DNA from 2 places in the Heyndrickxia sp. MSNUG genome. Region 1 is predicted to be linked to the other one. Evidence: predicted binding sites of a transcription regulator. Region 1 holds the regulator's gene; the other holds the start of a gene.
What was found. The regulator LexA, encoded in region 1, represses DNA repair genes until DNA is damaged. The targets are predictions, from matches to a motif close to CGAACATATGTTCG.
Positions count from the first base shown of each region.

Region 1 (4,644 bases):
TGTCTGGACAAAGGAGTCTCGTAAAAGAGAAGGACAAATGCCGCTTCTGCCTGAAGCGAGCACGGTTGTTTTTGATGAGGGTCACCTGCTTGAGTTTGCAGCCCAAAAAGGACTTACTTATCGGTTTAACTCCCAAACGCTGACGACCGTCCTTACAGGATATATGCATCAGGATGTTAGGGAAGAGTCGCTTTATTTAATCGAAGATATATTAGAGCTTCACGATGCATGGTTCGATCTCCTTGTTGACAACTCAGTGGCCGTTGAAGGATCTAATCGAAAAGAGGTTCCGCTTCTCGCCAGTATCAGGAAAACTGCTGAAACCCTTGAGAAAAAGGTAAGTGATTTGATGGATCAGCTCGTTTTTGATGCTGAATTATTCGTCATTGATGATTACCATTTGAAAATCATGGAAGAGTATTTGGAGTTCTTTGCATATGGTTTAGGAATTTTCCTAAAAAATGATGAAGGGATCTTCTGGCTTGAGGAGAATGAGGTTCAAACGTCATTGGTGATTATGCCGCGATTAGTAGAAGAAATTTTGAAGAAGGAAGTCTTTTCGCAAAATATTCCTTTTGTTTTTTCTTCAGCTACATTATCCCAGGCTGGTGACTTTAGTTATATTGCTAAAAGCCTTGGTATAGAACAGTTTTCTTCCTTTACAGTGGCTTCTCCGTTTGATTATGAAGCGCAGATGAAGATGGATGGACATATTCAGACAGATGAAACGAATAAATGGCAGCAGATTGGCGCTGACTTATTAGACCAAAATGGAAAATCTCTTGTGTTATTTTCATCCACTCAGGAAATGGAACGCTTTAGGTCATGGTCTGCTCAACGGCAATGGCCATTTTCCATTCTTTTTGAGGGAGACAGAGAAATAAGTGAAACCGTAAAGGCCTTCCAAAGCGAGTATACAACAGTACTATGTTCTTATAGTCTGTGGGAAGGTTTGGACGTTCCAGGAGAATCATTAATGCAGGTGATTATTTCTTCCTTGCCGTTCCCTCCACATGACCCTGTTTTCCAAGCGAAGCGGAAGCATGCAGCGAACGTATCTGCAGAGATAGATCTACCCTATATGCTGCTGCGTTTAAGGCAGGGAATGGGCCGTTTGATTAGGAGCAGCCAGGATTCGGGAATTATACATCTGTGGCTAAAAGCTGACCAAAAGGAAGCCTATTTAAATGAAATCGTAAAAGTTCTTCCTGTTCAGAATGTAAACTGGCACGAATAAATATCAAAATGAAAAAGAATCCCGGAAGAAGAATATCACCGGGATTCTTTTCAGCTAATTAGGTGTAGTTAAATTAAAACAAGCATCCACATCTTCTGTGGCGGCGGTGATCACGATCGTCACGATCATCACGATCACGATCACGATCATCCTGAATTCCTTCTAAGTCCTCGATAATACAACGGCGCACTGCACGGCAAAGATCATCAAAGTCAATTGTTGCTCTTACTTGGTTACGGTCCCTATCCCTGTTAGGGAAAAAAACATTAGAAACATCGTTGTTATTTCGGTTGCATCCCATTTGTTTCAACTCCTTCCCTTGAAGATACAATATGTTATGTAATCATGGACAAGATGCTAGGGGTTCTGCCTACTTTATCTCAAAATGTGCTACTCTCACAGGGAGAGATCTTTTATTTGAAGAAAAAAGTATGCCTGAAGAGGCCTTGAGACATAAAATCGTTGTAGCGGACAATAGTAATAAATACATGCACCATAAATACTGGAATTAGAATGAAGGAGTTGATAAACATGAGTAAAGCGAAGAGTAAAGGCGGAACAGGACGAGGTACAGGTAAAAAGGGATGGAACAGATGGCAATCAAGCGCGAATAAAGCCAAAAGTGCTAAGCCTTATAAAAGTAAAGGTGTAAAACACCAGGATAAAACAGAAGAATAATGAAGAGGCTAACCTGCAATTGACAGGATTAAGGGAGAATCAGAAGGTTCTATTATCAGCAAAACATCTATTTTAATAGATTCATATGCATGAAAAAAGCAAGCGGAAAGCCGCTTGCTTTTTTTAATGCATATGACGGTATACTCCGATCACTTTGCCCAGGATTGAAACGTTGCGGAGGATAATTGGATCCATGGATGAATTTTCTGGCTGAAGCCTGAAATAATCCTTTTCCTTGAAGAAACGCTTAACTGTTGCTTCGTCTTCTTCTGTCATCGCAACAACGATATCCCCATTGTTGGCTGTTTTTTGCTGCTTAACTATGACATAATCGCCATCAAGGATACCGGCTTCGATCATACTGTCTCCCATGATTTCAAGCATGAACACTTGTTCATCATGAGGTACTAGACGATCAGGAAGAGGGAAATACTCTTCAACATTTTCGATTGCCGTAATCGGCATACCCGCAGTTACTTTACCAACGACCGGTACGTTGACAACATTATATTTAGGGATACGGCTATCATCTTCTATTTCAAGGATTTCGATTGCGCGCGGCTTTGTAGGATCGCGCCTGATCAAGCCCTTGCTTTCAAGTCTAGCTAAATGTCCATGGACAGTGGAGCTGGAGGCAAGGCCCACCGCTTCGCCAATTTCGCGTACGGATGGTGGATATCCTTTTTTCTTGACTTCACCTTTAATGAACTCAAATATGTCTTGTTGCCGTTTCGATAACTTCGTCATATTCACGCACCTCGTATATTTTCTTGTCCTTATTATACCATGTCCTCTATTTAGATACAAACATAAGTTCGAATAATTAGTTGACACGAAACAAACGTTCGTTTTATAATAAAATCAAATAAACGAACATACATTCGCTAAGAGGTGCTGAACATGAAAAAACTTTGGGAAAACTATTCATATGCCATCATCCTGCTTGCTGTCAGCTTGATTTTTTCGCTTGTGGCGAAAGCTCATTTAAATAATACCGACGATGCATACATAACTGTTACTATAGAAGAAGGGCAATCGTTATGGGAGATTGCCGAAACATATGCAGATGAACATAATCTTTCAGAAAACGAGTTCGTTAGCTGGGTTCAGAAAAAAAATGGAATTGCAGGCGAAGTAATCTATCCTGGCGATGAACTTGTGATCCCTGTAATGGCTGAACAATTAGAGCCTACACAGATTGCAGGAGCAGAAAGATAAACTAAGCAAAGCGAAATAAGGTGACATCATGAAAGCAATTATTTATTGCCGCGTAAGTACGACTAAAGAAACACAGGAAACCTCATTGACGAGGCAGGAGGAGGAACTGATCCGCCTTGCTGACAGCTGCGGCTTCGAGGTAGAAAGAATCATTAAGGAACAGGCAAGCGGATATGATCTTGAAAGAGAAGGTATATTGGAACTTCTCGAACTTATAAAAGATAAATCAATCGGAGCACTTTTGATCCAGGATGAAACCCGTCTTGGCAGAGGAAATGCTAAGGTCGCCATTCTACACTGCATTTTAAAAGAAGAAATTAAGCTTTACAGTATTTCGCACAATGGTGAGCTTCAGCTTTCAGAATCAGATTCGATGGTGCTTCAAATTGTGAGCATGGTCGAAGAATATCAAAGAAAAATCCACAATATAAAAATTAAAAGAGGGATGCAGCGGGCTATTGAGCACGGATATAAGCCCCAGCGGAACTTAAAAAATCAAGGTGATCATTCTGGGAGAGAACGGAAAGATATGCCAATCGAAGAGATTGTCAAGCTCAGGAATAATGGTCTTACCTTTGCCGAGATTGCAGCAACATTAAGAGGCTTTGGATTCAATGTTTCAAAAGCAACTGTTAATCGCAGATACCTTGAATACATAGAGTCAATCGAGGAGGAATCTCCTTCCTTGTAAAAATCACTTGTTTCTAGTAACATGACTGTTAACGTAACTTTTTTACAAAGGAGCTTTACCAATGCTATCTAGTGATAAAATTGCCAGAATTAATGAATTGGCACGAAAAGCAAAAGCATCAAAGTTAACTGAGGAAGAGGCAAAGGAACAAACGAAGCTTCGTGCAGAATATCTGCAATCTTTCCGTTCTTCCATGCTTAATACATTAAAGGGTGTAACTATTGTTGACCCAGCTGGGAATGATGTTACTCCTGGTAAGTTAAAAGAATTTCAAAACAAAAATAAGCTTCATTAATAGAGGTCATCCAAAGGGATACATATTTTTGTATCCTTTTTCTTTTTTAAAGGTAGTAAGAACAGTATGTTAAACAGTGTAACTCCGTGGGTTTTGTTACATACTTTATGGCATTTGTGTCAAAATAAATAACTATACGGCCTTTTCTGTCTCCTTCAGGCACAATTTGTTGTATAATAATTATTCTCGCTATAATATTAAGATTGTAGTCAGTACTTATAGAAAGGATGTATTTAATGTTTAATAAAATTGATATGCTTTCAATTGATTCAATTCGTACTTTATCGATTGACGCAATTGAAAAGGCAAATTCCGGACACCCTGGCATGCCAATGGGAGCAGCTCCGATGGCATACACACTTTGGACACGATACATGAACATCAACCCTAAAAATCCTGAATGGTTTAACCGTGACCGTTTTGTATTATCTGCAGGACACGGATCAATGCTGTTATACAGCTTGTTGCACCTTGCAGGTTATGACCTTTCAATGGATGACGTTAAGCAATTCCGCCAGTGGGGCA
Region 1 covers NZ_CP150978.1:1,957,578-1,962,221, forward strand. The annotation lists gene AABM38_RS09610 (ATP-dependent DNA helicase) at 1-1,237, shown strand, start outside; gene AABM38_RS09615 (hypothetical protein) at 1,311-1,538, opposite strand; gene AABM38_RS09620 (DUF3934 family protein) at 1,769-1,915, shown strand; gene lexA (transcriptional repressor LexA) at 2,039-2,662, opposite strand; gene yneA (cell division suppressor protein YneA) at 2,816-3,133, shown strand; gene AABM38_RS09635 (YneB family resolvase-like protein) at 3,162-3,824, shown strand; gene AABM38_RS09640 (DUF896 domain-containing protein) at 3,886-4,119, shown strand; gene tkt (transketolase) at 4,356-4,644, shown strand, end outside.

Region 2 (4,644 bases), 650 kb from region 1:
CACCAATGACAAACGCCACCTTGATATCGGCAAGCCTCGTTTTTTCAATGTCAGCGACAAGAACCTGGTCAATCGCTGGAGGAATCAGTGAAAACTTCAGTGATTCAAAACCAGCATCAAGGATTGTGACGAACTGCTTAGGGGCAACCTTGCTGTCTCCGAGCATTTCCACAAACTGATCGAGCAGGTCAATAACAGCATTCCACGCCTGTTCATGCTCCCTTGCTTCGACGAGCCTTCCTTCCTGTTCAGAAGCCATCCTCCATAGTTCAAGCTTAGCTGGAATATCAAGCTCCTCCATGAACAAATACACCGCTTCAGACAGTTTACGTCCGGTGTCAGCTCTCTTCAGTCTCCGGGCCATCCTCATCAGCGGCGCTGTTATCAGCAACCTCAGGTCATTTAGCTCCTGTTCAGTCTGCTTTTCAGCATCAGTCTGTACAGCACCGTCATATTCAAGGCCTCTGATCCGCCTGTATTTCCATCGATCCTTTTTCGTCCATTTTTCACCCTGTATTCCATACGCAAGAACATAGTTCTCAAGCACGTCCATCTGTTCGCGCATTTTATGAATATCTGCTCCAGACGGAAATAACAGGTCCGTTTTAACCGCCCTGAAAATCGGTTCATAACGCCAGTTCCCTAAAACCGTTTCCAGACTTGAACGAACAAGCTCAACCAGCGGATGGTTCAGCATATTTCTTTTCTGGTCGATAAAGTAAGGAAGTCCATAGTCATCGAAAATCGTTTCGAGCACTTCCCGATATTCGTTTCCTCTCATAAGTACAGCGATATCCCGGTATCGATAGCCTTTTTCTCTTGCAAGTCCGCGAATTTTCCGGGCTACACCTTCCATTTCTGCCCTTCTGTTGGCTGCCTGGGCAATATGGATCGCCGCCTCGCCGTTAAACCTTGTGGCTGGCCTGGAATCAAATTCCTTCTCGAGATGCTTCAAAGACTCCTCATGCCATCGCTTCTGTTCTGTCAAAATAACTTCTTCTTCCAGGACATAGCCTTTTGTCTTGATTAATTCATGCAAGTTATGACATGTTTCACCGGTAACCCTGAACAAGTCCAGCTCATCTGGCTGTCCATCTTTATAATTCTCATCAACTGGCAAGGTGACGGTTACCCTTTTACATGTACCAATTAATTGATCAATAATCATCAGTTCAAGCGGAGTGAAACTGTAAAAACCATCTATATATACTTCTGCATTCTTTAAATACTCAGATGCAGGCACTTTTTCGGCAAGGAGCCTAAAGTAATCCTCTGAGTCAATGTATTTGCCAAAAAGTTCATCTTCAAATTGCCTGTAAACAAGTTCCAAGTCATGGATTTTATCGCCAAGTGCCTTATTGGCATCAGAATGACCTGCCATTTTTCCGGCCAGCTCTTCCGGCTTGACTGCATAACGCTTAAACTCGATCAGCATTTGTTCCATTTGCTGGACAAAGCCATTTTTGTCAGCTGCTTTTTGAAAGATCTTCAGTTCATCTTTCTTATCCTCAATTATCTTGCGGATCATCATGCTGATTCCGACACTATCCAAATGCTGGCGTGTAAAACCGCCTGTTTCCTGAAGCACCCTCCAGGCAAGACGAGGAAAGCTGTACACCTGCGCCCTGATCATTCCCCCGAGCTCTGGATCGGTTGATAACCGATATTCTGACAAGAACGACATTTGTTCAGGAACAAGATAGATGACTGGGTCTCCCTGCGGATCAGCAATAAGCCTGTCCTTAATTTCCTGAATGATCAGCTCGGTTTTCCCGCTCCCTGAGCGCCCTAATACCAAACGTACAGACATCTGACTTCCCCTTTCTCCCTATGAAAATAAAAGTCTCTTAAGCTGATGATAGCATAGAAATTTTCTTTATATAAAAATTGAAAAAGGCGCTTCGATTCATGCGCCTTTGAATGTATTCCTGCTGCCAAACAATTGTTCTGTATATAATTTAATTATACCTTTTTTCCCCCTTGTTTTGGAAGCAAAGAGTCCGTTAATTTTTCCCAAACAACCTGCAATCCGATGGGCAAAAGCATATAGTAATGTTGGCAGGTGATCATGATGAAATCCATTACCTTTTTTCAAAAAGTGTCTATCCTTCTTACGATAAGTGCAATTATGGTTGCAAGCAATATTTATACGTTAATCCCGATCTATTCCATCCTGGCGGACAATCTTGCCATTGATGAATCCCACGTCGTCTTAGCTGGCGGGTTGTTTACCTTTTTCTATGCATGCGGGCTTCTTTCCTTTGGACCGGTTTCTGACTTTACTGGCCGCAGGAAAATCCTCGTCTATGGACTGTTGGCATCTGCGCTGACAACTCTTGCTGTCGGCTTTTCCACCGGCTCGATCAGCCTCTGGGTTACTCGCTCGCTGCAGGGACTGACTCTTGCAACCTTTGCTTCTGTCGCATTCGCTTATACTTATGATTTATTCACCTTCAAACAAAGGACAATTCTTGTCGTTTTGATCAATACAGGCTTTTTAATCGCCGGCATCTTCGGACAGGTCGCCAGCGCTTTTCTTGCAAGTCTGTATTCCTGGAACAGTGTTTATCTATTTTTCTCTGGTGTCTATTTTGTCCTGTTTGTGATTGGTTTCTTTTTGCTAAAAGAATCTCCAAGACAAGAAGTGGAAAGCAGACCGCTATGGAGGGTTTTTTTCAACTTATTATCCGATTCGCGCTTATTGAAATGCTATATCATTACGTTTTCGCTTCTATTTTCAATCATTGCATTTTACGATTCAATCGGCAGGTCCTTTGCCGGCCCGCCCTCTGACCTGATGATGATCCGGTTAGTTGGCTTGATTGGTGCTTCCTTATCGCTTTTTACCGGGAAAATGATGGATCGATGGGGAGAATTGCGGACATTGATTGTCGGCCTGGCAATTGGTGCCACAAGTGCGTTCCTTCTGCTGTTGCTTCATTCCACGCTTCACTTAGTCGTTTTTTCCATTTTTTTCGTTTCCTCCATCTCACTTGTGATACCGACAGCCATAACCTTGATTGGTTTTTATGGCAGCAGACAGCGGGCCAAAGCACTTTCGCTCTATTCTTTCATCCTATTGAGCGGTGCAAGCCTCGCACCGCTAGTGGCAGCTCTGTTATCATTCAAAGGGGTCATGCTGCTGCTATCATCATTGTTTTTATTTAACATCGTCCTGTGCTTTTTCATAAAAGAAGAAAAGGCATTTCAATCAGCTGATGCCAATTGAAATGCCTTTTCATTTAACTGCCGACCTATCCGTCTATCGAAATGCTGTTTCGGTTGGATATTCCGAACTCTACGGATATATTCCGAAACTCACCCCATATATTCCGGAATTTTTTAATTTATTCCGAAATAACGGCCATATATTCCGGAAATTCCAAATATATTCCGGAATCAGATTTAAATGACAGGTTTCTGCTTTTCAGCGTTTTTAGCCAAGGCATTACTTTTCAGCAGTTTCTTATCGATTTTACCAACATGTGTTTTTGGCATTTGAGCAATGAAATGGATATGCTTTGGGACTTTGTAGCCGCCGAGTTTTTGTCTGCAATAATCTTTGACCTCTGCCTCTTCAAGGTCGCTTTTCTCCTCACGTACAATAAAGGCTGTGACAACCTCACCCCATTTATCATCGGGCATCCCAATTATAGCTGCCTCCTGAATCGATGGATGTGAACATAGCCAGTGCTCGATTTCAAGCGGAAAAACATTTTCTCCGCCGGTAATGATCATTTCTTTTTTCCGGCCGACAATATAGAAATAGCCGTCCTCATCCTTTTTAGCCAGGTCACCAGTATATAACCAGCCATCTCTTAATGTGTCTTCCGTTGCTTCTTTATTATTCCAATAGTAGGAAAAAGCGTGATTCCCTTTTATCGCCAGTTCCCCGACCTCGCCGGGAATTGTTTCAAAGCCTTCTTCGTTTATGATTCTGACATCATGAAAGAGCATCGGCTTGCCGACAGACCCTCGTTTTACTTCAGCCTCTTCCGGATCAATAAAAAAGTTATTTGGCCCAGCTTCCGTCAAGCCGTAGCCTTCCTTGAACGCCATCCTCTTCCGCTTGAAAGTCTCGTAGATATCTAGCGGACAAGGCGCACCCCCTGACAAAAATACTTTCATATCCTTGAACTCAGCTTTGTAAAAGAGTTCGGATTTCACGAGCATATGATACATTGTCGGTACAAACAGGACGATTGTACACTTGAATTTTATTAAATTTTCAATGGCTTGTTCCGGGACAAATTCCCTCGCAATAATCATTTGTCCACCAGCCATCAGTATAGGAATCGAAAGCGCGTTAAGTCCGCCTGTATGGAACAACGGCAAATAAGTCACCGTCTTGTCTTCATTCGTCAGGTTCCAGCTGGTAATCGTGGAAATCCCATTCCAAATGATCGCCCGGTGTGACAGGACTGCCCCTTTCGGTTTTCCGGTCGTTCCGCCAGTATAGATCATCGCCAGCGGGTCTTCCTCGTCCACTCCGATGTTCTGAAACTTTGAATTGTTCAGACGGCCAGCGTATTGGTCAATCAACAACTCATACTGTATTCCATCTATCGGAAGGCTGCGCTCCTCATGCTGCCATATCATCGTAACCTCATTGGTAAAGTTGGAATGGAACGCAAGAAACTGCGG
Region 2 covers NZ_CP150978.1:1,308,516-1,313,159, reverse strand. The annotation lists gene addB (helicase-exonuclease AddAB subunit AddB) at 1-1,810, opposite strand, end outside; gene AABM38_RS06460 (MFS transporter) at 2,069-3,229, shown strand; gene AABM38_RS06455 (class I adenylate-forming enzyme family protein) at 3,406-4,644, opposite strand, start outside.
Region 2: addB (helicase-exonuclease AddAB subunit AddB) is a predicted target of LexA. The motif match lies at 1,936-1,949, and genes of this name have one in related genera.